DNA from 4 places in the Enterobacter sp. H2G27 genome. Region 3 is predicted to be linked to each of the others. Evidence: predicted binding sites of a transcription regulator. Region 3 holds the regulator's gene; each other region holds the start of a gene.
The links. The regulator LexA, encoded in region 3, represses DNA repair genes until DNA is damaged. The targets are predictions, from matches to a motif close to TNCTGTATGTACATACAGNA.
Positions count from the first base shown of each region.

Region 1 (7,337 bases), 1.5 Mb from region 3:
TCTGGCCTCCCACCAGCCTCAGGCGTCTCTGCTTCACGGCGACTTATGGTCCGATAACTGCGCGCTGGGTCCAAACGGCCCCTACATCTTCGACCCGGCCTGCTACTGGGGTGACAGAGAGTGCGATCTTGCCATGCTGCCGCTGCATCCTGAACAGCCGCCGCAAATATATGATGGTTATCAGTCGGTTTCTCCCCTGCCGCCCGGTTTCCTCGACCGCCAGCCGGTGTATCAGCTTTATACCCTGATGAACCGAGCCATTCTTTTTGGCGGAGAACACCTTGTTAACGCGCAGCGGGCACTTGAGCGTATGCTTGCCGCCTGAGACGCGAACGGGTGGCTATGCAGCCACCCGTGTCGCTTACAGAAAACCGAGCAGTGAGAAGAAGAAATATCCCGCCACAATGATAATCACGGGAAGAATATAGAGCGGGAAAATTTGCAGGAAAATGGTGTGACGCGGCACAACAATGCGGGATTCAATCTGCTCCCGACTCATGCCTTCCGGGCCTTTGGCCTGCTCCAGAATCAACTGATCCTCAACGCCTTCGCGTAAAAAGCGCGTCTGACGGCTCATTCGCGCCCCAGAGGCCTGCAGTGCCAGCGCGACAAAGATCAGGGCGTATATCACCCAAAAGCCGATATTCAGCTGTTGATGAAAATCCGGGGTGGGTGAGTTAAACCAGAAAACATTCAAAAATGGCGTATTAAAACGCATCATCTCAATCATGACATGCGCAAAATCAAGCATTACCGCATTGATACCCGGCTGTTTTTCGCTGTGGTCGTACATAAATTTGAGTACAGAAATCAGCGTAGAAATGACGGCAGGAATAAAAATCACCCAGCCTGCAATACGTTTTAAGACCGCAATGCGTCCAGCTTGTTGATACGTCATCAGTTCCTCTTCATAAAGACGCGTTATTTGTGCCTAAGTCTACCTGCTGGTCATCAATTTCGCCCGCTCTTTAAAAGCAATATGCTAAATTGCAGATTGTGCTTAGCACTTATCGTCTGTCGTACACCCTGGATAAGGAGACGTTGTGATGTCGACACCGCGCCAAATACTTGCCGCAATTTTTGACATGGATGGATTACTGATCGATTCCGAACCGCTGTGGGATCGCGCCGAACTGGACGTTATGGCCAGCCTGGGCGTGGATATCAGCCGCCGTAATGAACTACCCGATACGCTGGGCCTGCGCATCGATATGGTGGTTGACCTATGGTTTGCCCAACAGCCGTGGACTGGACCGGGTCGAGACGAGGTAACCGCGCGCATTATCAGCCGTGCCATTTCGCTGGTGGAAGAGAACAAGCCGCTGCTGCCCGGCGTACGTGAGGCCGTCACGCTGTGTAAAGCCCAGGGGCTGAAGGTCGGACTGGCCTCGGCTTCACCGCTGCATATGCTGGAAAAAGTGCTCGTCATGTTTGAACTGCGCGACAGTTTCGACGCGCTGGCGTCCGCTGAAAAATTGCCTTACAGCAAGCCGCACCCGCAGGTCTATCTGGACTGCGCCGCTAAGCTCGGCCTGGATCCCCTCAACTGCGTTGCGCTGGAAGACTCCGTTAACGGCATGGTCGCCTCTAAAGCCGCGCGGATGCGCTCCATTGTGGTGCCTGCGGAAGAAGGCCGCCACGATCCCCGGTTTGCCCTCGCCGATGTGAAGCTAAATTCACTGGCAGAACTCACGGCGCATCATCTGCAGGGCGGTTAACTCTCTCCTCCGGTTTGTGACAAACAGTTACACCGTCACCTCTTCCGCCTACTGTATAAAAACCCTATACTGTATGAATTGACAGTTTTGTGGGTTTTATCATGACGGCGGAAGGCCACCTGCTTTTTTCAATCGCGTGCGCAGTATTTGCCAAAAACGCTGAACTTACCCCCGTGCTGGCACAGGGGGACTGGTGGCATATTGTTCCTTCCGCCGTATTGACCTGTCTGCTGCCCGACATCGACCACCCCAAGTCCTTCCTCGGACAGCGCCTGAAGTGGGTGTCTAAACCCATCGCCCGCGCGTTCGGCCACCGGGGGTTTACGCACAGCCTGCTGGCCGTGTTTGGCCTGCTGACGCTGTTCTATTTAAAAGTGCCCGAAAGCTGGATCGTCCCCGCTGACGCTATCCAGGGGATGGTGCTGGGCTATTTAAGCCATATCCTTGCCGATATGCTGACGCCTGCGGGCGTGCCGCTACTTTGGCCCTGCCGCTGGCGTTTCCGTTTTCCCATCCTTGCGCCGCAAAAAGGTAACCAGCTTGAGCGGGTATTGTGCATGGCGCTGTTTGCTTACGCCGTCTGGATGCCGCAAACGTTGCCCGAAAACAGTGCAGTCCGCTGGTCTTCCCAGATGATTAATTCGCTGCAATTTCAGTTCAATCGCTTTATTCATCACCAGATTGAACAATAAACCAACAAAATTATCCCATTTGTCATAACCCATTCCATTTGGATATAAGCGCTACATCACACTTCTGCTAACCTTCCGCCAACAGGATCGGTAAAAACCGACCCGATAATAAATCAGGAGAACGGGGATGAATTTTCCACTCATCGCGAACGTCGTTGTGTTCGCTGTATTGCTATTGCTTCTCGCGCAGGCGCGCCACAAACAGTGGAGCCTGGCGAAAAAGGTGCTGGTTGGTCTGGCCATGGGTGTCGTATTTGGTCTGGCATTACAGGCAATTTATGGCTCCGATAATCCAGTTCTTAAAGATTCCATTCAGTGGTTCAACATCGTCGGTAACGGCTATGTCCAGCTGCTGCAGATGATCGTTATGCCGCTGGTGTTCGCCTCTATTCTGAGCGCCGTTGCCCGCCTGCATAACGCGACTCAGCTGGGAAAAATCAGCTTCCTGACCATTGGTACGCTGCTGTTCACCACGCTGATTGCCGCGCTGGTGGGTGTGCTGGTCACCAACCTGTTTGGCCTGACCGCAGAAGGCCTGGTTCAGGGTACCGCTGAAACGGCGCGTCTGACCGCGATTCAGACCAACTACGTTGGTAAAGTGGCTGATCTGACCGTGCCGCAGATGGTGCTCTCCTTCATTCCGAAGAACCCGTTTGCTGACCTGACCGGTGCGAGCCCAACCTCGATCATCAGCGTGGTTATTTTCGCCGCGTTCCTGGGCGTAGCGGCGCTGAAGCTGCTGAAAGACGACGCGCCTAAAGGCGAACGCGTGCTGACCGCGATTGATACCCTGCAAAGCTGGGTGATGAAGCTGGTACGTCTGGTGATGCAGCTGACCCCGTACGGCGTGCTGGCGCTGATGACCAAAGTGGTTGCAGGCTCTAACCTGCAGGACATCATCAAGCTGGGCAGCTTCGTTGTCGCCTCTTATCTGGGCCTGGGCATTATGTTCGTGGTGCACGGCATCCTGCTGGGCGTGAACGGCGTCAGCCCGCTGAAGTACTTCCGTAAAGTCTGGCCGGTACTGACCTTTGCCTTCACCAGCCGCTCCAGCGCCGCGTCTATCCCGCTGAACGTGGAAGCGCAGACCCGTCGTCTGGGCGTGCCTGAATCCATCGCCAGCTTCTCTGCCTCCTTTGGTGCTACCATTGGTCAGAACGGCTGTGCGGGTCTTTACCCGGCGATGCTGGCGGTGATGGTTGCTCCTACAGTCGGCATCAACCCACTTGATCCGGTCTGGATCGCCACGCTGGTCGGGATTGTTACCGTAAGCTCCGCAGGCGTTGCGGGTGTTGGCGGTGGCGCAACCTTCGCCGCGCTGATTGTGCTGCCTGCGCTGGGTCTGCCCGTGACGCTGGTCGCCCTGCTGATCTCCGTTGAACCGCTGATCGACATGGGTCGTACCGCGCTGAACGTGAGCGGCTCCATGACCGCCGGCACGCTGACCAGCCAGTGGCTGAAGCAGACCGACAAAACGATTCTGGAAAGTGAAGACGACGCCGAGCTGGCGCACCGTTAATCACCGTCTGAAATAAAAAAACCGCCTGATGGCGGTTTTTTTATGGCTGTTATTCCTCAACCTCTTCATCCTGGCGGATCTGCATCGCCCACCGCTGCGCTGACTCCGGCACCGTAAAGGTGGGTGAGCGACGGAAATGTTCGCCGATCAGCACAAAGGCCACGTATTTCCCCCGCAGCAGCCAGACATCGCGAAAACCCTCCACTTTCAGGGCATGGTCAGGCGGCGCGGGCTCAACGCGGGGCACATAGCTAATAACCTGGCGGTTTTGTTGACGAAGAGGTTTCATAAGCGACTGGTTCACTAAAGCAAATTCTTGAAGCAGGAAAACTCTATGATAGCCGATCCTGCTGCCTTCCGTCGCGCCCCGAGTGGGTGAGAGGGCTCCTTTCGTTAATCACGTCATGTGAAAACTCTTAGTTCGCGAACCATGTCGCGACATTGTTCTATCCTTAATAGGGTTTTTAGCAATGGATAAAGGAGAAGCGTGCAATGTCGAACAAAGATAAAACACATCAATCACCGATTCATGGCACTGAAGAATCTCAACCGGGTATGGACTCTCTCGCCCCTGCTGACGGCTCTCACCGCCCCTCCCCTGGCCCTTCCGCGCCGGGAGAAGAGCCTACCGCACCGGGAAGCATGAAATCGCCGGATACGGGAAACGAGAAGCTGAAATCTCTTGAGCCACACCGTAAAGGCGGCGAAGGTTTTGCGCTCACCACCAATCAGGGCGTACGCATTACTGACGATCAGAACTCCCTTCGCGCAGGCGCGCGCGGGCCTACCCTGCTGGAAGACTTTATCCTGCGGGAAAAAATTACCCACTTCGACCACGAGCGGATACCGGAACGTATCGTCCACGCGCGCGGTTCCGCTGCGCACGGCTACTTCCAGCCCTACAAGAGCCTGAAAGCGATCACCAAAGCGGATTTCCTCTCCGACCCGGATAAAATCACCCCGGTGTTTGTGCGTTTCTCCACCGTGCAGGGCGGTGCGGGGTCGGCAGATACCGTCCGGGATATCCGCGGCTTTGCCACCAAGTTTTATACCGAAGAGGGGATTTTCGATCTGGTCGGCAATAATACGCCGGTGTTTTTCATTCAGGACGCGCATAAATTTCCTGACTTTGTCCATGCGGTAAAACCGGAGCCCCACTGGGCCATACCGCAGGGACAAAGCGCGCACGACACCTTCTGGGACTATGTCTCCCTGCAGCCTGAAACCTTACACAACGTGATGTGGGCGATGTCAGATCGCGGCATCCCCCGCAGCTACCGCACTATGGAAGGGTTTGGCATCCACACCTTCCGGATGATCAACGCCGAGGGGAAAGCCACGTTGGTCCGTTTCCACTGGAAGCCGGTTGCGGGTAAAGCCTCGCTGGTGTGGGACGAGGCGCAGAAGCTAACCGGGCGCGATCCGGACTTCCATCGCCGCGAGCTGTGGGAGTCCATTGAAGCGGGCGACTTCCCGGAGTACGAGCTGGGTCTGCAGCTCATTCCGGAAGAGGACGAATTTAGGTTCGATTTCGACCTGCTTGACCCGACGAAGCTGATCCCGGAAGAGCTGGTACCGGTGCAGCTGGTAGGTAAAATGGTGCTCAACCGCAACCCGGATAATTTCTTTGCCGAAAACGAGCAGGCCGCGTTCCACCCGGGGCATATCGTGCCGGGGCTGGACTTCACCAACGATCCGCTCCTGCAGGGACGCCTGTTCTCCTATACCGATACGCAGATCAGCCGACTCGGCGGGCCGAACTTCCACGAAATTCCGATTAACCGCCCAACCTGCCCGTACCATAACTTCCAGCGCGACGGGATGCACCGTCAGGATATTGATACCAACCCGGCTAACTATGAGCCGAACTCCATCAACGATAACTGGCCGCGTGAAACCCCTCCCGGGCCGAAACGCGGTGGCTTCGAATCGTACCAGGAGCGTATCGATGGCAACAAAATTCGCGAGCGTAGCCCCTCGTTCGGCGAATATTACGCCCACCCTCGCCTGTTCTGGAACAGCCAGACGCCGATTGAGCAACAGCACATCATCGGCGGCTTCAGCTTTGAGCTGAGCAAAGTGGTGCGCACCTACATCCGCGAGCGGGTAGTCGATCAGCTGGCGCATATTGATATTCAGCTAGCCCAGAGCGTTGCGGACAACCTGGGCATTACGCTGACCGACGAGCAGCGCAATCTTGCCCCGCCGAAAGAGGTTAACGGGGTGAAGAAAGATCCGTCTCTGAGCCTGTATGCGGTGCCGAGCGGCTCGATAAAAGGCCGCGTGGTCGCCATTCTGCTGAACGACAGAACCCGCGCCAGCGACGTGCTGGGAATTATGCAGGCGCTTAAAACCCAGGGCGTGCATGCCAAACTGCTCTATTCCCGCATGGGTGAAGTGACGGCCGACGATGGTTCTGTGCTGCCGGTCGCGGCGACCTTTGCCGGTGCGCCATCGCTCACAGTCGATGCGGTAATTGTTCCGGGCGGAGATCTTGCCAGCCTGCTGACCAACGGCGACGCCGTCTATTATCTGCTGGAAGCCTATAAGCACCTGAAGCCGATCGCGCTGTCCGGCGACGCGCGACAGTTTAAGGCGCAGCTGAAGGTAGCCGATCAGGGTGAGGACGGGATTGTCGAGGGCGATAACGTTGACGATGCCTTTATGACGAAGCTGTTTGATTTGCTCGCCGCGCACCGCGTCTGGTCGCGAAGCAGCAAGATTGACCAGATACCGGCGTAAAAAAAGCCGGGTGGCGCTTGCGCTTACCCGGCCTACATTCGATTGGTTTTGTAGGCCCGATAAGGCAAAGCCGCCACCGGGCTTTATTTCAAAGATCCCCGAACGTCCCCAAACGATACCCTCGCTCGGCAATCGCGTATTTCAACGACGGCGACGTCAGGACATCCAGCTCCGCCAGGCGCGGCCAGCAGTAGGCGCTTTTATGCACGGTGTTATCGACAAAGGCAGGATGCGCCATGACCTCCAGCGACCGTTCCCCTCGCGCGGCGGAATCATCCAGCACCGTCAGGAACAGCGCGTCGCTGATCTCTTCTCCGTAAAATGCGCAGCTGAATCCCTCAGTGGTGGTGACAGCGCAGTCCGGCAATCCGCGCACCTCCCGATCCACGCGCATCGCGACGCCGTTGCGCTTTGCGAAATCAGCGACAATTGGGAAAATCGCCGGGATCATATGCACGTGGTGATGGCTATCGATGTGCGTCGGCGCCCTACCAAACACATCAACAAAGCGGTTGAACTGACTCTCCAGCTCGCGGGCAATCTCTTCGAGCGGCAGAGCACCCTGCTCCGCCAGTTCCCAAATCCATTTGCCCAGCTGGCCGTCGCGCGTCAGGCCCGGCATTGGAGAAAGCGGCATCCCGAGCGTCAGTACAAAATGCATGCCGA
Region 1 covers NZ_JBSVSI010000001.1:1,556,134-1,563,470, reverse strand. The annotation lists gene ACW9E7_RS07400 (fructosamine kinase family protein) at 1-325, shown strand, start outside; gene ACW9E7_RS07395 (YniB family protein) at 362-898, opposite strand; gene hxpB (hexitol phosphatase HxpB) at 1,047-1,718, shown strand; gene ACW9E7_RS07385 (metal-dependent hydrolase) at 1,820-2,410, shown strand; gene ACW9E7_RS07380 (L-cystine transporter) at 2,538-3,929, shown strand; gene cedA (cell division activator CedA) at 3,979-4,233, opposite strand; gene katE (catalase HPII) at 4,422-6,671, shown strand; gene chbG (chitin disaccharide deacetylase) at 6,760-7,337, opposite strand, start outside.
Region 1: the regulator LexA is predicted to act here: its motif matches at 1,786-1,805, upstream of ACW9E7_RS07385 (metal-dependent hydrolase).

Region 2 (7,337 bases), 590 kb from region 3:
TATAAGGGCTAACAGATGGAAATTATTCTTGGCGTGGTGATGTTTACGCTGATCGTACTGGTGCTGTCAGGGTTAATTCTGGCGGCGCGCGCGAAGCTGGTGAATTCCGGTGACGTGGTGATTGATATTAACGACGACCCGCAGAGTCAGATCCGCACGCCAGCGGGTGACAAACTGCTCAATACGCTCTCGGGCAATGGGATCTTTGTCTCGTCAGCCTGCGGCGGTGGCGGCTCCTGCGGGCAGTGCCGCGTGACGGTAAAAGAGGGCGGTGGCGATATTCTGCCAACAGAGCTGGCGCATATCACAAAGCGTGAGGCAAAAGAGGGCTGCCGTCTGGCCTGCCAGGTCGCGGTGCGTCAGAACATGAAGATTGAGCTGCCGGAAGAGATCTTCGGCGTCAAAAAATGGGAGTGCGAGGTTATCTCAAATGATAACAAAGCCACCTTTATTAAAGAGCTGAAACTGCGGGTACCGGAAGGGGAAGATGTTCCGTTCCGCGCCGGAGGATACATTCAGATTGAGTGTCCTGAACATACCGTGGCGTATGCGGACTTCGACGTGCCGGATGAGTACCGCGCCGACTGGGACAAATTCAATCTCTTCCGTTTTGTATCGGAGGTAAAAGAGCCGACGCTGCGCGCCTACTCGATGGCTAACTACCCGGAAGAGAAAGGCATCATCATGCTCAACGTGCGTATCGCCACGCCGCCACCGAATGTGCCGGATGCACCGCCGGGCGTGATGTCGTCATACATCTGGTCCCTGAAGCCTGGCGATAAGGTGACTATCTCCGGTCCGTTCGGGGAGTTTTTCGCGAAAGATACCGACGCGGAAATGGTCTTTATCGGCGGCGGTGCCGGTATGGCCCCGATGCGCTCGCACATTTTTGACCAGCTCAAGCGGCTCGGCAGCAAGCGTAAAATCAGCTTCTGGTACGGGGCGCGCTCGCTGCGCGAGATGTTCTACGACGACGAGTTTGAACAGCTGGCGCGTGAAAACCCGAACTTTACCTTCCACGTTGCGCTTTCCGATCCGCAGCCGGAAGATAACTGGACGGGCTATAAGGGGTTCATCCACAACGTGCTGTATGAAAACTACCTCAAACAGCACCCGGCACCCGAGGACTGCGAGTTCTATATGTGTGGTCCGCCGATGATGAACGCCGCCGTGATTAAGATGCTGAAAGATCTCGGTGTCGAAGATGAGAACATCTTGCTCGACGACTTTGGAGGTTGATGATGCTGACGTTTCTGGCAACCTTTGTGGTTTTTGTGCTTGTCATCTTCGGCATGTCGTTAGGCTGGATCGTTAAGCGGAAAAGCATTCAGGGCAGCTGCGGCGGTATCTCCTCTATTGGGATGGAAAAGGTTTGCGACTGCCCGGAACCGTGCGATGCGCGGAAGAAAAGGATGGCCCGCGAACAGCAGCGCATTATTTAGTCTTGTCTGTCGGGTAAGGCGAAGCCGTCACCCGACAATTTCCACGCACGCTTCTCAACCCTCATTTGTTTACTGTATACTTATCCAGTGATAAGTGAGGGCATACTATGCGCAAAATAATCCATGTTGATATGGACTGCTTTTTTGCCGCAGTGGAGATGCGAGACAACCCGGCGCTGCGGGATATTCCCATCGCCATTGGCGGCAGCCGCGTTCAGCGTGGCGTCATCAGCACCGCCAACTATCCTGCGCGCAAATTTGGCGTGCGCAGCGCCATGCCGACGGCGATGGCCTTAAAGCTTTGTCCTCATCTCACGCTTCTGCCCGGCCGGTTTGAAGCCTATAAAGAGGCTTCCCTTCACATCCGGGAAATCTTCTCCCGCTATACCTCTCTCATAGAGCCGCTGTCGCTCGACGAAGCCTATCTGGACGTGACCGACAGCGTTCACTGCCACGGCTCCGCCACGCTGATGGCGAAGGAGATCCGCCAGACGATTTTCAACGAGCTGAATCTGACGGCGTCGGCGGGCGTCGCGCCCGTTAAATTCCTTGCCAAAATCGCCTCCGATTTAAATAAGCCCAACGGTCAGTACGTCATCACACCGGAAGAGGTGCCTGCATTTTTAAAAACGCTGCCGCTCGGCAAAATTCCCGGGGTAGGAAAAGTTTCTGCCGCAAAGCTGGAAAGCATGGGGCTACGGACCTGTGAAGACGTGCAGCAAAGCGATCTCGCCATGCTGCTCAAGCGTTTCGGGAAGTTTGGCCGCGTGCTGTGGGAGCGCAGCCAGGGAATTGACGATCGCGATGTGAACAGCGAGCGGCTCCGTAAATCCGTCGGCGTTGAGCGCACCCTCATTGAAGATATACATGACTGGTCCGAATGCGAAATGATCATCACGGAACAGCTTTATCCGGAGCTGGAACGGCGTTTAATCAAGGTGAAGCCGGACCTGCTGATTGCCCGTCAGGGTATCAAATTAAAATTCAACGACTTCCAGCAGACCACGCAGGAACACGTCTGGCCGCGACTGAATAAAGACGATCTTATCGCGACGGCAAAAAAGGCCTGGGAAGAGCGCCGGGGTGGGCGAGGGGTAAGGCTGGTGGGATTGCACGTCACGCTGCTGGATCCGCAGCTAGAGCGACAGCTGGTTCTGGGATTGTAAAAAAGCCCGGTGCGCTACGCTTACCGGGCCTGGATTTTTCACCCTCTTCCACAGGAAGAGGGCTGGGATGAAGATGTTATTTCGCAGGGATCGCTTTCAGCAGTTCAGTCAGCAGCGTCCAGTAGTGACCGACGCTTTCGATATGAACCTGCTCATCCGGCGAGTGTGGACCGGTAATGGTTGGCCCGATGGACACCATATCCATATCCGGATACGGTTTCTTGAACAGACCACATTCCAGACCCGCGTGGATCACCTGAATGTTTGGCGTGCTGTTGAACAGACGCTGGTAAGTTTCACGCACCAGCGCCATCACCGGAGAGCTTGCATCCGGCTGCCAGCCCGGGTAGCTGCCTTTTGCAGACGTTTTCGCGCCCGCCAGCGTGCCCAGAGACTCCAGCATGCTCACCACGTACTCTTTACCGCTGTCGATCAGCGAGCGGATCAGGCAGATGATTTCCGCGCTGTCGTCGCTCATGGTCACCACGCCCACGTTCAGTGAGGTTTCCACCACGCCTTTCGCCACGTCAGAGTTGCGGATCACGCCGTTTGGCGTCGCGTTCAGCAGCTGAACGAAGGTGTCACGAGACTGTACGGTCAGCGCGGCTTTATCTGTAGAAACAGATTCCAGCACTACGGTCAGGTTTTTCTCTTTCGCCGACAGTTCGTTTTTCAGGATATCCAGGTATACGGTGGAGAGTTTTTTCAGCTCGTCCGCTTTTGCTGCTGGAACCGCTACGGTGGCGAACGCTTCGCGTGGGATCGCGTTACGCAGGGTACCGCCGTTGAAATCCACCAGACGCAGATCCAGCTCGGCCGCATGGCCTGCCAGGAAGCGTGCCAGCAGCTTGTTGGCATTGCCCAGACCCAGGTGAATATCGCCGCCGGAGTGGCCGCCTTTCAGACCTTTCAGCGTCAGCTTGAAGGTCTGGAAGCCCGCAGGTATCGCTTCGCGAGACAGCGGCAGGGTAGAGATAAAATCAATCCCGCCCGCGCAGCCCATGTAGATCTCGCCTTCTTCTTCTGAGTCGGTGTTGATCAGGATATCCGCCTGCAGCCAGTTCGCCTGCAGACCGAACGCGCCGTCCATGCCCGCTTCTTCGGTCATGGTCAGCAGCACTTCCAGTGGACCGTGCTCAACGCTGTCGTCAGCCAGCACCGCCAGCGCAGACGCCATACCGATGCCGTTATCCGCGCCCAGCGTGGTACCGCGTGCTTTCACCCAGTCGCCGTCGATGTACGGTTGAATCGGGTCTTTGGTGAAGTCATGAACGGTATCGTTGTTCTTCTGTGGGACCATGTCCAGGTGCGCCTGCAGCACAACCGGTTTGCGGTTTTCCATGCCTGCGGTTGCAGGTTTGCGGATCAGAATATTGCCAACCTGGTCGCGTTCAGCATGCAGACCTTTTTCCTTCGCCCAGCCCATAATATGTTCGGCAAGCTGTTCTTCATGGTAGGAAGGGTGTGGAATGGAGCAGATTTTGGCAAAAATATCCCACAGCGGCTGCGGAGATAGTTGAGACAGTTCAGACACGATAAGTCTCCTTGTCGAGGCGCTGCAAACAGGGTTGCAGGTCACAGGGTTAGCAGGTTAATAGTTACCACAAGTCAGGCTTGCGAGATGAAACTGAGAATACCACTTTCTCTGCTGGCTGGTAGCATAAAGCATGTAAAAACTCAGGCAGAGGGCGCTAAACACTGGTTTTTAGTGCGTCAGATCTCTATAATCTCGCGCAACCTATTTCCCCCTCGAACACTTTTTAAGCCGTATAAAAACAGGCTGGGACACTTCACATGAGCGAAAAATACGTCGTCACCTGGGACATGTTGCAGATTCACGCACGCAAACTGGCTGCGCGTCTGATGCCTTCCGAACAGTGGAAAGGCATTATTGCCGTCAGCCGTGGCGGTCTGGTACCGGGGGCGCTGCTGGCACGTGAGCTGGGTATTCGTCATGTCGATACCGTTTGCATCTCCAGCTATGACCATGACAACCAGCGCGAGCTGACCGTGCTGAAACGTGCGGAAGGTGACGGTGAAGGCTTCATCGTTATTGATGACCTGGTGGATACCGGCGGTACTGCGGTCGCTATCCGCGAAATGTATCCTAAAGCGCACTTCGTCACTATCTTCGCTAAACCGGCTGGCCGCCCGCTGGTTGACGATTACGTGATTGATATCCCGCAGGATACCTGGATTGAACAGCCATGGGATATGGGCGTGGTCTTTGTACCGCCGATTTCAGGCCGTTAATACCAGTACGTAACTTTACACGCCCGGCTATGTCGGGCGTTGTTCTTTTTGGCCTGCCACGCGTTACAATAGTCTTCATATGACGTATTCATGGAGGCAACGCAATGACGCAGGCGAATCTCACCGAGACTCTCTTCAAACCCCGTTTCAAACACCCTGAAACGTCGACGCTGGTGCGTCGCTTTAATCCGGGTACCCAGCCTGCCGTCCAGTCCGCGTTAGACGGTAAAAACGTGCCTCACTGGTATCGCATGATTAACCGCCTGATGTGGATCTGGCGCGGTATCGACCCCCGTGAAATCCTCGATGTGCAGGCACGTATCGTGATGAGTGAAGCCGAGCGTACCGACAGCGAACTCTATGATACCGTGGTGGGCTACCGTGGCGGAAACTGGATCTATGAGTGGTCTAAACAGGCGATGGTTTGGCAGCAAAAAGCCAGCCAGGAAGAGGATGCCACGCGCAGCGGCAAGCACTGGCTGCATGCGGCCAATCTCTACGCCATTGCCGCGTATCCACATCTGAAAGGTGATGAGCTGGCTGAGCAGGCACAAGCGCTGGCGAATCGCGCTTACGAAGAGGCGGCTCAACGCCTGCCGGGCCAGATGCGCGAACTCGAGTTTACCATTCCGGGTGGGTCATCCATCACCGGGTTCCTGCATATGCCTGAAGGTGAAGGCCCGTTCCCGACTGTCCTCATGTGCGGGGGGCTGGATTCGCTGCAAATCGACTATTACAGCCTGTATGAGCGCTACTTCGCACCAAAAGGGATCGCGATGCTGACGCTTGATATGCCTTCAATTGGTTTCTCATCCAAATGGAAACTGACTCAGGATTCCAGCCTGCTGCACCAGCATGCGCTAAAAGCGCTGGAAAACATTCCGTGGGTTGATCACACCCGCGTGGCGGCATTCGGCTTCCGTTTCGGCGCTAACGTCGCGGTGCGTCTGGCTTACCTTGAATCTTCTCGCCTTAAAGCCGTCGCCTGCCTCGGCCCGGTCGTACACGCCCTGCTCAGCGATCCTGCCCGTCAGGGCAACGTACCTGAAATGTACCTTGATGTGCTGGCCAGCCGTCTTGGCATGCATGATGCATCAGACGAAGCGCTGCGCGTTGAGCTCAATCGCTACTCGTTAAAAACGCAAGGCTTGCTGGGACGTCGCTGCCCAACGCCGATGCTGTCGGGGTTCTGGAAAAACGATCCGTTTAGCCCGGAAGAAGAGTCGCGCTTAATCACTTCGTCATCTGCGGATGGCAAATTGCTTGAGGTGCCGTTCAGCCCGGTCTATCAGAATTTCGACAAAGCACTGAAAGAGATTACGCGCTGGATCGCTCAGAGATTGTGTTAATAGATTGCTAAATTTCGCTGGTTTGGTAAAACAGTGGCTTCACAAAAGGAGATCGCAATGACGTTACCGAGTGGACACCCGAAAAGTAGATTGATTAAGAAGTTCATGGCTCTTGGCCCGTATATTCGAGAAGAGCAGTGTGAAGAGAATCGCTTTTTTTTCGACTGCCTGGCTGTATGCGTCAACGTGAAGCCTGCACCCGAAAAACGTGAATTCTGGGGCTGGTGGATGGAAATGGAAGCAGAGGAAAAACGCTTTACGTATAGCTACCAGTTTGGCCTGTTTAATAAAGACGGCAACTGGCAGGCGACCACCATTAAAGATCAGGAAGTCATTGACCGCCTGGAATACACCCTGAAAGAGTTTCACGACAAAGCGAGCGCACTGCTGGCGACTCTGGATCTCAAGTTCGAACCCGCAGATGACTTTTCCAGCGAAGCGGTGAAGCTGACTGCCTGATAGCGTCACAGCGCCACCGGGCAAAAAAAATCCCGGCTCAACTGCCGGGATTTTCTTATTCGGATAATCTTAGAACTGGTAAGTCATACCCAGTGCAACGATGTCATCGCTGCTCACGCCCAGTTTATTTTTGTCGTCAATTTGGTTGATTTTATAATCAACAAAAGCGGACATATTTTTGTTGAAGTAATAGGTCGCGCCAACGTCAATATATTTGACCAGATCTTCGTCGCCAATACCTTCGATATCTTTGCCTTTAGACTGGACATAACCCAGGGACGGGCGCAGACCGAAGTCGAACTGATATTGTGCGACCACTTCAAAGTTCTGCGCTTTATTTGCAAACCCACCGGAAATTGGCGTCATATTGCGGGTTTCTGAATACATTGCAGCCAGATAAATATCGTTCGCGTCATATTTCAGACCGGTTGCCCAGGCTTCTGCTTTCTGGCCCTGGCCACGCGCCAGCAGGTTCTGAGCGTTGGTGCGGTCAGAGTTGGTGTAGGCGCCGCTGACGGCGAAATCGCTGCCGCCGAAGTCATAGGTCAGAGAGGTACCAAAACCGTCACCGTTCTGTTTCTTGGCGTCACGGTTTTCGTTTTTACCCTGGTACTGCAGGGTCATGTCCAGGCCGTCAACCGCGCCGAAGAAGTCGGTGTTACGGTAAG
Region 2 covers NZ_JBSVSI010000001.1:662,634-669,970, forward strand. The annotation lists gene nqrE (NADH:ubiquinone reductase (Na(+)-transporting) subunit E) at 1-5, shown strand, start outside; gene nqrF (NADH:ubiquinone reductase (Na(+)-transporting) subunit F) at 16-1,239, shown strand; gene nqrM ((Na+)-NQR maturation NqrM) at 1,239-1,442, shown strand; gene dinB (DNA polymerase IV) at 1,550-2,608, shown strand; gene pepD (cytosol nonspecific dipeptidase) at 2,685-4,142, opposite strand; gene gpt (xanthine phosphoribosyltransferase) at 4,403-4,861, shown strand; gene frsA (esterase FrsA) at 4,966-6,210, shown strand; gene crl (sigma factor-binding protein Crl) at 6,268-6,669, shown strand; gene phoE (phosphoporin PhoE) at 6,739-7,337, opposite strand, start outside.
Region 2: the regulator LexA is predicted to act here: its motif matches at 1,513-1,532, upstream of dinB (DNA polymerase IV).

Region 3 (7,337 bases):
AACGAGCTGTTCTCGCTGATCGCCAGCGGTGTCATCAAAGTGGACGTGGCAGATGCGCAGAAATTCGCGCTGACCGATGCGCAGCGCGCGCATGAGGTGCTGGAGAGCCGGGCGACGCAGGGGTCGAGCCTGTTGATTCCCTGAGCCCCAAAAAGAAATTGGGCTTCCCGTGGGAAGCCCTTTCTTTTTTTAGTTCGGCTGTATGTAGGGTACAGCACGATGAATTCTTTAACGGCAGTCATAGTGACAGATTCGATAAGTAAATCCTATTCTGTTCTAAGCCATGCTGCCGGAAAAGTTACAACTATGTGACGAACCCCTCAATACCTTAGTAACGAAAGCGGTTATTGCGCTGATAACCGGGCACTTTTGGCGATTTAATCGACCGAATCACCCACACCACAGCAACGGCCAGCAGTAACCACGGCAGCAGTTTGATCGTCAGCGCAAACAGTCCGCCAATAAACATGACCACCGTCGCCACCACGATAGCCGCCAGAATGCCGAGCAACGAAACGCCTGTCGCTAACAGCATGACAAAAAAGCCAATCACAAAAAGTAGTTCCAGCATGGTGCTCTCCCACGAGTTCCCGAGTAATGCATTAAGCATTACAAGATCCATGCCAAAGCTAACGTTTTGTTCTTAAAGCAAAACGCCCCGCGAGAACTCGCAGGGCGTGGTGAATTTGACGAACTTTTAGCGAAAGTTATCGCTTGTCTGCCACCAGTCGCAGCGCATGTTCCAGCACCTCAATATCGGCACCGGCTTTATGTGCGTTTTCGCTCAGGTAGCGACGCCACTGACGCGCGCCCGGTATACCCTGGAACAGACCCAGCATATGGCGGGTGATATGGCCGAGATACGTACCGTTGCTCAGCTCGCGCTCAATATAAGGATACATCGCCCGCACGACGGCAACCGGATCGGTGTCTGCGCCTTCAATGCCAAAGATTACGCGATCGACCGTCGCCAGAATGCCTGGGTTCTGGTACGCCTCGCGGCCGACCATCACGCCATCCATATGCGCCAGATGCGCTTTGGCCTCTTCCAGCGACTTAATGCCGCCGTTGATCGACATCGTCAGGTGCGGGAAGTCACGCTTCAGTTGATACACGCGCGGGTAGTCCAGCGGCGGGATCTCACGGTTCTCTTTCGGGCTCAGGCCGGAGAGCCAGGCTTTTCGCGCGTGAATGATGAACATCTCGCATTCGCCCTTTCCGGAGACCGTATCGATGAAGTCGCACAGGAATTCGTAGCTGTCCTGGTCGTCAATCCCGATACGGGTTTTGACCGTCACCGGAATGGAAACGACGTCGCGCATCGCCTTGATACAGTCCGCTACCAGCTGCGCGTTCCCCATCAGGCAGGCACCGAACATACCGTTTTGCACACGGTCGGACGGGCAGCCAACGTTCAGGTTGATCTCGTCGTAGCCGCGCGCTTCCGCCAGCTTCGCACACTGCGCCAGCGCGGCCGGATCGCTGCCGCCCAGCTGCAGGGCAACCGGATGCTCTTCCTCACTGTAGGCCAGATAGTCGCCCTTCCCGTGAATAATTGCGCCCGTGGTCACCATTTCGGTGTACAGCAGCGTATGGCGGGAGAGCTGGCGCAGGAAATAGCGGCAGTGTCTGTCCGTCCAGTCGAGCATCGGCGCAATGGAGAAACGGTGTGCGGGGAAAGCGGTCTGTGATTCTGACGACATGGCGAAGTTTTAAGCATCTGGTGGAAAAGGGGCGCTACTATAGCACAAAGAAAAGCCGGAGGCGCAGCGCCTCCGGTTGACTTTAGAACGTCATGCTCAGCTGAGCCCCTGCGCCCCAGGTTTCATCTTCACCGTAAAGGCCCATCAGGTCAACATGCACGGTGCTAAACGGCGCGAAACCGACACCGCCGGTAAAGACATTGCTGTCGTTACCCTTCACGTCTGCACGATAACCCGCACGGACCGCCAGCCAGCTCAGCGGCGTCACCTCGGCACCGACACCCACGTACTGCGACGTATCTTCGCTCTTGAAGCCTTTGGTTTCGGTCAGATCGCCATCGGCGGTCAGCGTCACCAGGTCGTTATGCCAGGCGGCACCGGCGGTTACCAGCGGGCGGATCTGATAGGTGTCTTTATAGCTCACCACTTCTCCCGTACGGCCATTGCGGATACGGATATCTTTGGTGTCGATATCGCGCGACATCAGGTTTTGTCCGCTCACGCCAACGGTCCAGTGTTCGCCGAAATCGGCCGCAATACCGGCATCCACGTTGAAGCCCGTATCGTCAGTACGGTAGCGGCTGTCGTTCCACTTGTTACTGTCGTAATCGTAGATTGACGTGGTGTAGTTATAGACCCAGGTTTTTTGCAGCTTTGGCGTCACGCCCACGGAAACAGGGACGCCGCCGAGGTCAAACTGGCGGGCAACGGCAACACCATAGTCGGAGACAATCGCTGCCCGGCCAGACGCGGTTGAGTTGAGGTTTTTAGTGATCTGATCCGTGCCGTTCAGCGCAGCGTCCAGGGCAACACCGGCAGCCACCACATTACTGCGTTGAATACCGCGCAGATAATCAATATCCTGCTGATCGATAGACGAGCTCACCCGGCCATGGGCATAGCCTTTCGCCATGAAGGCTACCGAAAGGACATCGTTAGGGATACTCACAGCAAGCCCTGCCCCTGCCGTTGCGCGTGCGGTTTTGCCTTTGAGATAGTCCAGCTCATCGGCCAGATCTTTGGCCGCGCCCTGGAATTGATTAATGGAACCTAATGGATTGGTGATAATTTCTCTTGGCGTGAGATTATCAACCACATCCTTGTAGTGATTGATTTTGTCGTTGATGGTATCAATCTCGTCCTGAAGATTGTCCTCATCCGTTACCTGTACGCCAACGGACGGCAAAATGACCGTCACATCATCGTCAGGTTTTGCCTTTGCCAGCAGCGCGGGGTTGATTAATGCCCCACTGCCATAGCTCCCGGAGGCAACGCCAGTGCCACCCATTGCGTCGCTTCGTGATTCTGTCCAGGTATTGGCTGCTCCCGCCTGATTTGCCATAAACAAGGAAACAGCGATACTAACCACCGAAAATTTAAAATTTTTTTTCACAGTATGCCCGTTATAGTCTGTTATGAAATAACCCCTGTCTGTTATCACCCAAACAGGAACGAACTATTGCTGTGAATAAGTAGTAAAAGACCCGCTATTTCTATCCCTAAGTAAAACTCCCTTACGGCCTGTTATATTTTGTGACGGCCCTCAATATTTATAGAAGAGGAAATTATTTTTTCCCAGGTTTTCCATCATGCGGTCCAAAAAACTGGGGCGGGTGGTCTACCCAGCGATCCTCTCGGGTAGCGGCATAAACCGGGTTAAGCGGATAGTATATGCGGTTATGCTTCTTGTTGGCCTCGCCAACGACCAGGAGCCGAACCTCGTCGTCCGTGTTGTTGATAAAGGTATGACAGATGCCGGTACCGGCGGGAAAACCTACGCTGTCGCCAGGCTCCAGCTTCCACAAGTAGCCATTAATCCAGGCGTCAGGGTGGCCTTCAAGCACGTAAATAAACTCTTCTTCGTCGCTCTCCGCATGCGGATAGGACGTCCTGCGCCCAGGCGGCAGGCGCTCATGATGGATACCAATACGCCCGAGCCCAAGCTTTCGAGCCAGCGGGGCGCCGATAGAAAAAAGCTCATCGCTATCTGGATAGGTCGAATCATCCGCGACTTCTACGTCGCGCCAGTGCCGAATACAGTCAGGTTTTTTCATTGTTTATTTCCCGGTTTGTAATGGGTCAGGTATAGCACAGACTGGTGGATCTCGGCGTTTTTACCAGAACATGATAAAGTGAGGGTTTTCCGTCCTATAACATCCGGGGTGCTACATGGATAAGTCCACAAAAGAGCTGTTAGCGCAGGCCGAAAAGCTGTGTGCGCAACGCAATGTGCGCCTGACTCCGCAGCGCCTTGAAGTATTACGCCTGATGAGCCTGCAGCAGGGTGCCATCAGCGCCTACGATCTGCTCGACCTGCTCCGCGAAAGCGAGCCGCAGGCAAAGCCGCCGACGGTCTATCGCGCTCTGGATTTCCTGCTTGAACAAGGGTTCGTGCACAAGGTGGAATCCACCAACAGCTATGTGCTGTGCCATCTGTTCGATCAGCCCACCCACACATCGGCGATGTTTATCTGTGACCGCTGCGGCGTGGTGAAAGAAGAGGCTGCGGAAGGCGTGGAAGACATTATGCATACGCTGGCAGCGAAAATAGGGTTTGCCCTGCGTCATAACGTGATTGAAGCGCACGGGCTCTGTTCCGCGTGCGTGGAGGTGGAAGCCTGTCGCCATCAGGACGCGTGTCAGCACGACCACTCTATCCTGGTGAAGAAAAAGCCGCGTTAACGGCAAAAGATAAGGCGGCCTGGAGCCGCCCTGTGGGTTATTCAGCGTTACCAGCGGTAGTCGTTACGGGTTTCCCAGTCTTTTACTTCGTTTTCCGCCTGATCTTTCGCGTAGCCGTAACGTTCCTGAATTTTACCGACAAGCTGATCGCGTTTACCTTCAATGACGGTCATATCGTCATCAGTCAGCTTACCCCACTTTTCTTTCGCTTTACCTTTGAACTGCTTCCAGTTGCCGCCGATTTCGTCTTTATTCATCATCGTGTCCTCTTAGTTAAGCGTCGGGTCGTAACGTCCGTTACGTTCTTTTCTGCTGGACGTGATAATTATTGTAGTTAAGGATTCCGTAGTTAATTTCATATTCGGAATCTTTAACCGTCACGATATATCGTGGCGCGAAGAGAACCAGGTATCGTTTTGCCAGTGGCGGTGCCAGATAAACGCCAGCGATAACCCGCGCAGCGAGAGGAAGACGGCCAGGGCCAGCCACAAACCGTGATTACCCAGCCAGGGAAGCGTTAGCAGCGTCAGACCAAAACCTGCCGCCGCAACCGCCATGCTGTTGCGCATTTCCGCTCCGCGCGTCGCACCAATAAACATGCCGTCCAGCAGATAACACCAGACGCCGACCACCGGTAAGATGACTTGCCAGAGGAGATAGTGACTCGCCAGCTCGCGCAGAGCAGGGATAGACGTCAGCAATGCAACGATCTGCTCACCAAAGCAGGCGTACACCAGACCAAAGGCCAGCGCCACCAGTCCCGACTGACGGCAGGCTGCCCGCCAGACATCCCGAAGCTGCCCGCTTTTTCGCGCACCGTATGCTTGCCCGGAATGCGCTTCAACCGCGTAGGCAAAACCGTCCAGCGCATAGGCGGTAAAGGTCAGAAGCGTCATCAATATCGCGTTGACCGCCACGATTTCTGGCCCCAGTCGAGCCCCGAAAACCGTCAGCGCGCCGAAGCAGAGCTGAAGAAGCAGCGAGCGCAGCATGATGTCACGGTTGAGGGCCAGCAGCTTACGGATATTGCCGCGCCATGCGGTTTTGAGCAGCGCCAGAGAGATCCCGCGCATCGACAGCACGCGCCAGACCATCCACAAGCCAATGATAAAGGTTCCGTATTCGGCAATCGCCGTCGCCAGCGCCGCGCCCCGCACGTTCATATGCAGGCCCATCACCAGCCAGATATCCAGCACAATGTTGAGAAGGTTGCCCACCACCAGCAAAATCACTGGCGCCCGGGCATACTGAACGCCCAGTAACCACCCCAGCAGAACCAGGTTAGCCAGCGACGCTGGCGCGCTGAGCCAGCGGATTTCAAGGAAACGTCGCGCCTGATCCAGTACCGCCTCGCTGCCGCCAACGATATGAAGCGCAAGATCGATCAGGGGTGTCCGCAATACAACGATTAATGCACCCGCGCCAAGCGCGAGTATCAGCGGCTGCACCAGCGCACGCGCCAGACGCAGCGGATCTTTCGCACCATAAGCCTGTGCGGTAAGACCGGTGGTGCTCATGCGTAAAAAGAGCAACAGCATAAACAGGAAGCTGGTTGCCGTCGCGCCAATCGCCACGCCGCCAAGATAAACCGGTGAATCAAGATGGCCTATAACGGCAGTATCAACCAGTCCCAGTAAAGGCACGGTAATATTGGAGAAAATCATCGGCAGGGCAAGACGCCACAATGCCTTATCTGATGCCGTCAGTAGTGACATGCGAAATACCGGGAAAGGTAGATGAACAGGCTACAGCGGAAGCGTAGCCTGTCAGGAAGAGATTACAGCCATTCACCGTTACGAATCACGCCTACTGCCAGACCTTCGATAGAGAAGTTCTGTTCGCGGAGATCGACCACAATTGGGGTGAACTCGTTGTTTTCAGGCAGCAACTGAACGGTGTTACCCTGTTTTTTCAGACGTTTGACGGTGACTTCATCGTCAATGCGCGCGACAACCACCTGGCCGTTACGCACATCCTGCGTTTTATGTACCGCAAGCAGATCGCCGTCAAGAATACCGATGTCTTTCATCGACATGCCGCTAACGCGCAGCAGAAAATCAGCGCTCGGCTTGAACATGGCTGGATCGACCTGGTAATGACCTTCAATATGCTGCTGTGCCAGTAAAGGCTCACCGGCAGCAACACGACCTACCAGCGGAATGCCCGTCTCTTCTTCTACCAGCAGTCGGATACCGCGTGACGCGCCTGATACAATCTCAATCACGCCTTTACGCGCCAGCGCTTTCAGGTGTTCTTCGGCAGCATTCGGAGAACGGAAACCCAGACGCTGCGCGATTTCCGCACGCGTAGGTGGCATACCCGTCTGGCCGATATGATCCCGGATGAGATCAAACACCTCTTGCTGCCTGGTCGTTAACGCTTTCATTCCGCCCCCTGGGTGTATATACAGTTATGCTGTGAGTATATACAGTCAAAGGCGATTTTGGAACCAAAAACTGCACAAAAAACCAGGGACTTAATTATTCCTCGAGGCTCATCGGAAATGTGACCAAAGCAGCGTGACCCAGGTGATAACGGCAGTGATAATCGCCAGTAATACGGCAGCAGATCCCATGTCTTTTGCGCGGCCAGAAAGCTCATGGAAATCGGAACCGATGCGATCCACAACGGCCTCAATAGCGCTATTAAGAATTTCCACTATCATCACCAGAAGTACGGAACCGATAAGAAGTACGCGGGTAATAGCATCAACATCAAGGAAACAGGCGACGATCACCGCGATGATAGCGGCGACGCCCTCCTGGCGAAACGCGGCCTCGTTGGCCCATGCGGCACGGAAACCTTTCCATGAATAGCCGGCGGCTTTGATGATACGTGTTAACCCAGTGGTATTATTGGCCATTAAAAGAACCTTTTTTAAAAAAGAGCGTCAGTAACAGGAGCCGTAGCGCGTTTCGCTACAGCCTGAAGTATGACGGGTAACAACAGAAA
Region 3 covers NZ_JBSVSI010000001.1:76,901-84,237, reverse strand. The annotation lists gene ACW9E7_RS00380 (quinone oxidoreductase) at 1-144, shown strand, start outside; gene pspG (envelope stress response protein PspG) at 329-571, opposite strand; gene dusA (tRNA dihydrouridine(20/20a) synthase DusA) at 708-1,703, opposite strand; gene ACW9E7_RS00365 (conjugal transfer protein TraF) at 1,786-3,096, opposite strand; gene ACW9E7_RS00360 (cupin domain-containing protein) at 3,269-3,757, opposite strand; gene zur (zinc uptake transcriptional repressor Zur) at 3,873-4,385, shown strand; gene ACW9E7_RS00350 (CsbD family protein) at 4,433-4,642, opposite strand; gene dinF (MATE family efflux transporter DinF) at 4,763-6,100, opposite strand; gene lexA (transcriptional repressor LexA) at 6,163-6,771, opposite strand; gene ACW9E7_RS00335 (diacylglycerol kinase) at 6,880-7,248, opposite strand.

Region 4 (7,337 bases), 2.6 Mb from region 3:
TCGCTCGCTGTTGGCCAGTATCGGCTGCGGGTTGCCTTCATAAAGCGCATGGGCGATGGTCAACAGCGTTTGCTGCGTCATCTGCTGAGTCTCTTTGAGGGTCTGCGCATTAAGCATCAACAGATGGCTGGGACGCGAAGCCCAGTGGGCGTTGATTTGCAATTCAAGCATGCAGACCAGGTTGCGGCTTACCGTCTGGATAGCTTCGAAAATCGATTTTTGAATGCGGGTTTCTTTGCTGGCGGGCGCGATCAGGCCGCGCATTTTAACCACGTCGTTAAGGATGGTTTGCAGGTGCTTTTCCAGCCGCGGGCGCTCGACCAGATTAGGGGAAAAACCGGCCTGATAAACGCGGTTAAAGGCAGTAACGTAGTTCGCCATCTGAATACGCCAGTGCAGAAAAGCCCGCTGCGGCCATATACCTGTGAAGAGCATGGCCAGCAGTGACCCCAGGATGACATCCCCGCTTCGCCACAGCGCCGTGGTCATATCCCCGGCGGGCGCCCCGACAACCACCGCGAGAGTAATACCAATCAGCAGCGCCTGATAGGGCTTTTTGCCCAACGCCAGCCAGCCGCAGAGGAACATAGCGGCACCGCACCATGCCAGCATCACCGGAAATGAGATGAGCTCCAGCTTCAGCGCAATAAGACCCAGGGCCGAGCCAAGAACAGTCCCGCCAATTCGTTCAAAGGCGCGCGGGACCACGTTCCCCCAAAACGAGATGGGCCCCATCACCACCACCAGCGTGATCAGCGGCCACGTCCCTTCCGGAACGTCCAGCAAACGGACCAGTACAAACGTCAATACGAAAGCCAGCGCGATGCGACACCCGTGCACCACGCGGTAATGTTTATACAACCGAATTTCAAAAGGAGTTAATGATTTGTCGGGACGCACACCCGCTCTCCAGCTACACGGCAAACCACAATTGTACTGTGTTTTCAGCCGGGCGGATCGATCCCGGCTGAAAAACCCTTCATTTAGCAGGCTTAAACCGTTTTATGCTCTACCGCGATATACATTTCGATATCCCAGTAGCCGTCCGCATTGCCGTCATTGAGATAGCGCTCGAAGCAGGGCTTAAGCGCCATCTGGTACTTATTGTCCTGCAGCAGGGAATTGAAGAACTGATACCACGGCGTGGCAAAGTCATAGTTTTCCACGCGTGCCGTCGCCACGGCATAATCACCGGCCGCGATTTCCGTCATCATGACGCCTTCGCTGTTTTCCGGAATAACGAAATCGTCCGGTACCGTAACGGCCGTATCACAGCGCAGTTTTTCTGGCGGGACCTCATCGGGATTATCGTAGTATACCGCCACCCACTCCAGCGGCTCAATGTGACGCCCGTCAACCCACATGACCAGCTGTTCAAAGCCCTGTTTTACCGTGTGTTCCCACGGTCCAACCAAATGAAAACCGGCAATCTTACGTTTCTGTTGCTGCTTAATGCTGTAGTCCATGCTGCCTCCATTTATTACTGTATATTTATACACTATAAAACTGGATTATCATTATCAGCAAACGAGGAGTGTTTATTATGTGAGCAGACTCGCAACCCTGCCAGTCTGCTCATCTGCCGTTAGAGCGTATGGTGCAGATAATCGCTCAGACGGGAGAACAGACCGCCTTTATCAACGGCTTCCAGCGTTACCAGCGGCCAGTGGGCTACCACCTTGTCGCGATCGTAGAGCTGAATCTCCCCGACCCGCTGATGAGAGGCAATCGGCGCTTCCAGCTCTTTTTTATCCAGCACGTATTTGGCTTTGATGTTGGGAACCTCCGCTTTCGGCAAGGCCAACCAGAAGTCCTGGTCGGTGCCCAGCTTCACCTGCTCCTTATCGCCGTACCAGATGCGCTCCGTCCCTACTTTTTTACCGCTATGCAGGATCTGCACCGTATCGAAATTCTGCTGTCCCCAGTGCAGCAGTTTCCGGGCCTGGTCTTCGCGCCCTTTCGGGCTGTCCGCCCCCATCACCACAGCGATTAAACGGCGCTGGCCGTCTACGGCAGACGCAATCAGGTTAAAGCCAGCCCCCGAGGTATGCCCCGTTTTAAGGCCGTCCACGTTCATGGTTTTATCCCACAGCAGGCCGTTACGGTTTTGCTGGGTGATCCCGTTCCAGGTCAGGCTCTTTTCGCTGTACATATGGTAAAACTCAGGCTCGCCGTGGATGATGGCCCGGGAGAGTACGGCCAGGTCATAGGCGGAGCTGTGCTGGCCCGGCGCGTCCAGCCCGTGGACGGTTTCAAAATGCGTATCGCGCAGGTTCAGCTTCTGCACGTAGTCGTTCATCATTTTCACGAACTGCGGCTGCCCGCCCGCCACGTGATCGGCCAGCGCCACGCAGGCGTCGTTGCCGGAATCGACTATCAGGCCGCGGCTCAGATCGCGCACGGAGACGCGATCGCCCTCTTTCAGGAACATCAGCGACGAGCCGTCAAAAACCGGGTTACCTTTTGCCCACGCGTCACGCCCTACGGTGACAATGTCGTCCGGCGTAATGCGGTGGCTATCAATGGCCCGATCAACCACATAGCCCGTCATCAGCTTGGTCAGGCTCGCCGGATTACGTTGTTGATGTTCGTTGCCCGCCGTTAAAATCTGACCAGTCGTGTAGTCCATCAGCACCCAGGAGCCAGCCTGAATGGCCGGAGGCTGCGGCGAAAAATCCAGTGGTTCGGCCGCAAAAGCAGATGAGACACTCGAAGCGAGTAAAGAAACAGCAATAAACAGACGGCGTTTCAACGGTATATCCTCAGGTCAGTAAAAATCGATGACCTTTTTACGGGAGTTCTGATGTCGTTACCTGGCTTAATTGCAATAAAATGTGACAGAGCGCAGATTTTTCTCTGAAGCTGGCGCGCAAATTTGCCACGCGGCGGTGCTTTTTATTCGGTCTGACCCGCGCGATCGTTTACCATAGTGACGTCATTTTTTAACAGGATGGTATTACTGGTGTCTGACTCTGCCGCTCGCCCGACTTTTTTGTTCCACGACTACGAAACCTTTGGCACTCACCCGGCGCTGGACCGACCGGCGCAGTTTGCCGCCATCCGTACCGACGACGAATTCAACATTATTGGCGAGCCCGAGGTCTTTTACTGCAAGCCTGCGGATGACTACCTGCCGCAGCCCGGCGCGGTCATGGTTACCGGCATCACCCCTCAGGAAGCGCGGGAGAAAGGCGTTAACGAGGCAGAATTCGCCCGACGCATCCACGATCTGTTTACCGTCCCCAATACCTGCGTGGTCGGTTACAACAACATCCGCTTCGATGACGAAGTGACGCGCAATATCTTTTATCGCAACTTCTACGATCCCTATGCCTGGAGCTGGCAGAACCGCAATTCACGCTGGGATTTGCTCGACATCATGCGCGCCTGCTACGCCCTGCGTCCTGAAGGCATTAACTGGCCGGAAAATGAGGAAGGGCTGACCAGCTTCCGGCTGGAACACCTGACGCGCGCCAACGGTATCGAGCACAGCAACGCCCACGACGCGATGGCGGACGTCTATGCCACCATTGCCATGGCGAAGCTGGTGAAAAGCGCACAGCCCCGGCTGTTTGAGTATCTGCTAAGCCATCGCAGCAAGCAGAAGCTTATGACCCTTATCGACGTACCGCAGATGAAGCCGCTGGTGCATATTTCCGGCATGTTTGGTGCATGGCGCGGCAATACCAGCTGGGTTGCCCCGCTGGCGTGGCATCCGGACAACCGTAATGCGGTCATCATGGTGGACCTGGCGGGCGATATTTCACCCCTGCTGGAGCTCGACAGCGATACCCTGCGCGAACGTTTGTACACGCCAAAAAATGAACTCGGCGATCTGCCCGCGGTGCCGGTCAAACTGGTGCATATAAATAAATGTCCGGTACTCGCTCAGGCGAACACGCTGCGCCCGGAAGATGCAGACAGGCTGGGCATCAACCGTCAGCACTGCCTCGATAACCTGAAAGTGCTGCGCGAAAACCCGCAGGTGCGCGAGAAAGTGGTTGCTATCTTTGCCGAGGCGGAACCATTCGTGCCGTCTGAAAACGTGGATGCCCAGCTCTATAACGGCTTCTTCAGCGATGCCGATCGCGCGGCCATGAATATCGTTCTGCAAACCGAGCCGCGTAACTTACCGGCGCTTGATATCACCTTCGCCGATAAGCGCATCGAAAAGCTGATGTTTAATTACCGCGCGCGTAATTACCCGGGAACCCTGGATGAAGCAGAGCAGGAACGCTGGCTGCAGCACCGTCGCAACGTATTTACCCCAGAGTATCTGCACAGCTATGCTCAGGAGCTGGAAATGCTTTATGGCCAGTATGAAGGGAATGCTGAGAAACAGGCACTGTTGAAATCCCTGTTCCAGTACGCGCAAGAGATAGTCTGAAAGTCAGAAATAAAAAAACCGGAGGCGATGGTCTCCGGTTTTTTTTTGCCCTGCGGCGCTGCGCTTACGCGGGCTTACGGGTTATGTAGGTCGGGTAAGGCGTAACCGCCACCCGACACAGTCTTACGCGACGTCTTCGTACTGCGGAACCGGGTTACGGAAGCTCTTCGTAACGCAGGCCAGGTAAATCAGGCCGATACCCGCCCAAATCAGGCCAAGCACCATCGAGCTCTCTTCCAGGTTAACCCACAGCGCGCCCACGGTCAGGGCACCACACATCGGCAGAAACAGATACTGGAAGTGATCTTTCAGCGTTTTGTTACGCTTTTCACGGATCCAGAACTGAGAGATAACCGACAGGTTAACAAAGGTAAACGCCACCAGCGCACCGAAGTTAATCAGCGCCGTTGCCATCACCAGGTCAAAGTTAATCGCCAGAAGCGCGATCGCACCGACCAGGATAATGTTCATCGCCGGGGTACGCCAGGTTGGATGCACGTAGCCGAAGAAACTTTTCGGGAATACGCCATCGCGGCCCATTACGTACATCAGACGCGCAACGCCTGCATGCGCGGCCATACCGGATGCCAGTACGGTGATGGTGGAGAAGATCAGCGCGCCAACCTGGAACGCTTTACCCGCCACATACAGCATGATTTCTGGCTGAGACGCATCCGGATCCTTGAAGCGAGAGATATCCGGGAAGTACAGCTGCAGGAAATAGGTCGAGAAAATAAAGATCAGACCGCCAATCAGCGCCGTCAGGAAGATGGCACGCGGGATCACGCGCTCTGCATCCTTCGTTTCTTCAGACAGGTTGCTGATCCCGTCAAAACCGGTAAAGGAGAAGCACAGAATGGTTGCCCCGGTAATCATCGGGATCACATGCGCATCACCAGACCAGAACGGTTTGCTGCTCGCCAGCGTACCAGCGCCTTCGCCGTGGAACACGCCATAGATCACCATGCCAAGAATAACGGCAATCAGGACAACCTGAAGCACAACGATAACGGAGTTAAAGTTGGCAACAGACTTAATGCTGCGCAGGTTGAAGGCAGTCATAAAGGCCACCAGCGCCACGACGAACATCCAGGATGGAATCGATGGCACCAGCGCTTCAAAATAGATTTTTGCCAGCAGAATGTTGATCATCGGCGCGAACAGGTAGTCGAGCAGCGAAGACCAGCCCACCATAAAGCCAACCGTCGGGCTGATGGATTTCTGTGCATAAGTGTAGGCGGAACCGGCAGACGGATAGCGGCGAACCAGCTTACCGTAGCTCAGCGCGGTAAAGAGGATCGCAATCAGCGCGAAGCCGTAAGCCGTCGGCACATGACCGTCTGTGAGGCCTGATACGATACCGAATGTATCGAACAGCGTCATCGGTTGCATATAGGCCAGGCCCATCATAACAACCGGAATCAACGTAAGCGTTTTACGTAATTCCACGCGAGAGGTGTTTGGAGTTGCGTTATGCGACATAGTTATTCTCCTTTAAGGTGATAACCGCCACGTAAGCGAAAAATTGCCCCATTTGTTTCTTCCTCAGCGACAACAACTGTCGGATTTTAGTAAATATCTATCCGGTACGAAGCCCGGCCTCTTGGTTTTTAGTTTCGTTTCGTACATGCAAAAAAAAATAACCGACGCCTTTTATATCGTCGATTATTCATTTGGTTGCAGCGGCGGCATTTTGCCCCACATCGGATACAAAAGGCAATACTTTGCAACGCAGCGGGTAATTTTCTTTTTGCTAACTGGCTGATTTTTCGACGCTGCCCTGAGCATAAACAGCGGCGATAGCACTATTTGCTAAAATTTCGTCGCGCCACCAGGCACTGGCCAGCCCGGCGGTCTGTTCATTCCAGCCCACCCACACCGACTCATGGCTGTTTTGAGCAAGTACCTGTTTTTCAACAAGCGCACCGCTGTCAATAAACCGCTGCGCCAGATAGCGGGGCAAATAGCCGCAGCCCAGGCCGCTTATTTGCAGCTCCAGCTTGGTTTTAAAGTCGAAAACGGTGATGGCCTCCTGCTCATCAAGCAGCTGTGAGGAGGCCGAACATTCCGGACGAGAGCTGTCCCCCACCACAATCGCGCGGTAGCCTTTAATCACGCGGCGGTTAAGCGGCTCAGGCTCCTGAGCCAGGGGATGATGGGGCGCCACGGCAAATACCTGCTCCAGCACGCCCAGCCGGGCAAAACCAAAATCGCTCAGCTGGGGAGGCTCATGGAGTGCACCGACAAAAATATCCGCTCTGCCCTGGGTTAAAGCATCCCAGGAGCCACCCAGCACGCCGTTGATAAAGATAAGACGGGTCACGCTGTGGTGTTGATAAAAAGCTTCAATCAGCGGCGTCAGGAGAGAAAACGGAAAGGTATCATCCACGCCAATAACCAGCTCGTTTTCCCATCCCTGATGGAGCTTAACGGCCTGTTTTTCCAGCTCGCGAACGGTATGCAGAACTTCGCGGCCTTTTTCCAGCAGCATCTGTCCGGTTCGGGTAAAACGAGCGCGGTGCCCGGAGCGATCGAGGATCTGAATATTGAGATCGCTTTCCAGTTTTTGAACGGTATAGCTCAACGCAGACGGGGTTTTGTAGAGCTTTGCCGACGCAGCGGCAAAGCTCCCCTCTTTTTCCAGTGCATCCAGAATAATAAGAACATCCAGCAGCGGTTTCATGCTCGCCCCCTTCTGGTGTGCGATCGTCTCCGCTGCGGGTCTTATTCCATGGGCATCACCAGCGGATCGGGATACTGATACTCAAACCCCAGCTCATGACAAATGCGATTGCCATCAACAATTTTGCCTTTGCTGTAATCCTTTGCCTCACTAAAGACCGGCGGAGCCAGGCCAAGCTGACGTGCCATCAGCGGGTAAAAGGTGCTGCGCGCCGGATGAGACGGTGCACATATATTATAGATGTGTCCGCCTTTCGGAGCCTGTAAG
Region 4 covers NZ_JBSVSI010000001.1:2,648,144-2,655,480, forward strand. The annotation lists gene ACW9E7_RS12590 (FUSC family protein) at 1-900, opposite strand, end outside; gene sbmC (DNA gyrase inhibitor SbmC) at 993-1,466, opposite strand; gene dacD (serine-type D-Ala-D-Ala carboxypeptidase DacD) at 1,586-2,752, opposite strand; gene sbcB (exodeoxyribonuclease I) at 2,951-4,387, shown strand; gene plaP (putrescine/proton symporter PlaP) at 4,511-5,869, opposite strand; gene yoeI (membrane protein YoeI) at 5,859-5,921, opposite strand; gene ACW9E7_RS12620 (LysR substrate-binding domain-containing protein) at 6,141-7,070, opposite strand; gene ACW9E7_RS12625 (SDR family oxidoreductase) at 7,112-7,337, opposite strand, start outside.
Region 4: the regulator LexA is predicted to act here: its motif matches at 1,482-1,501, upstream of sbmC (DNA gyrase inhibitor SbmC).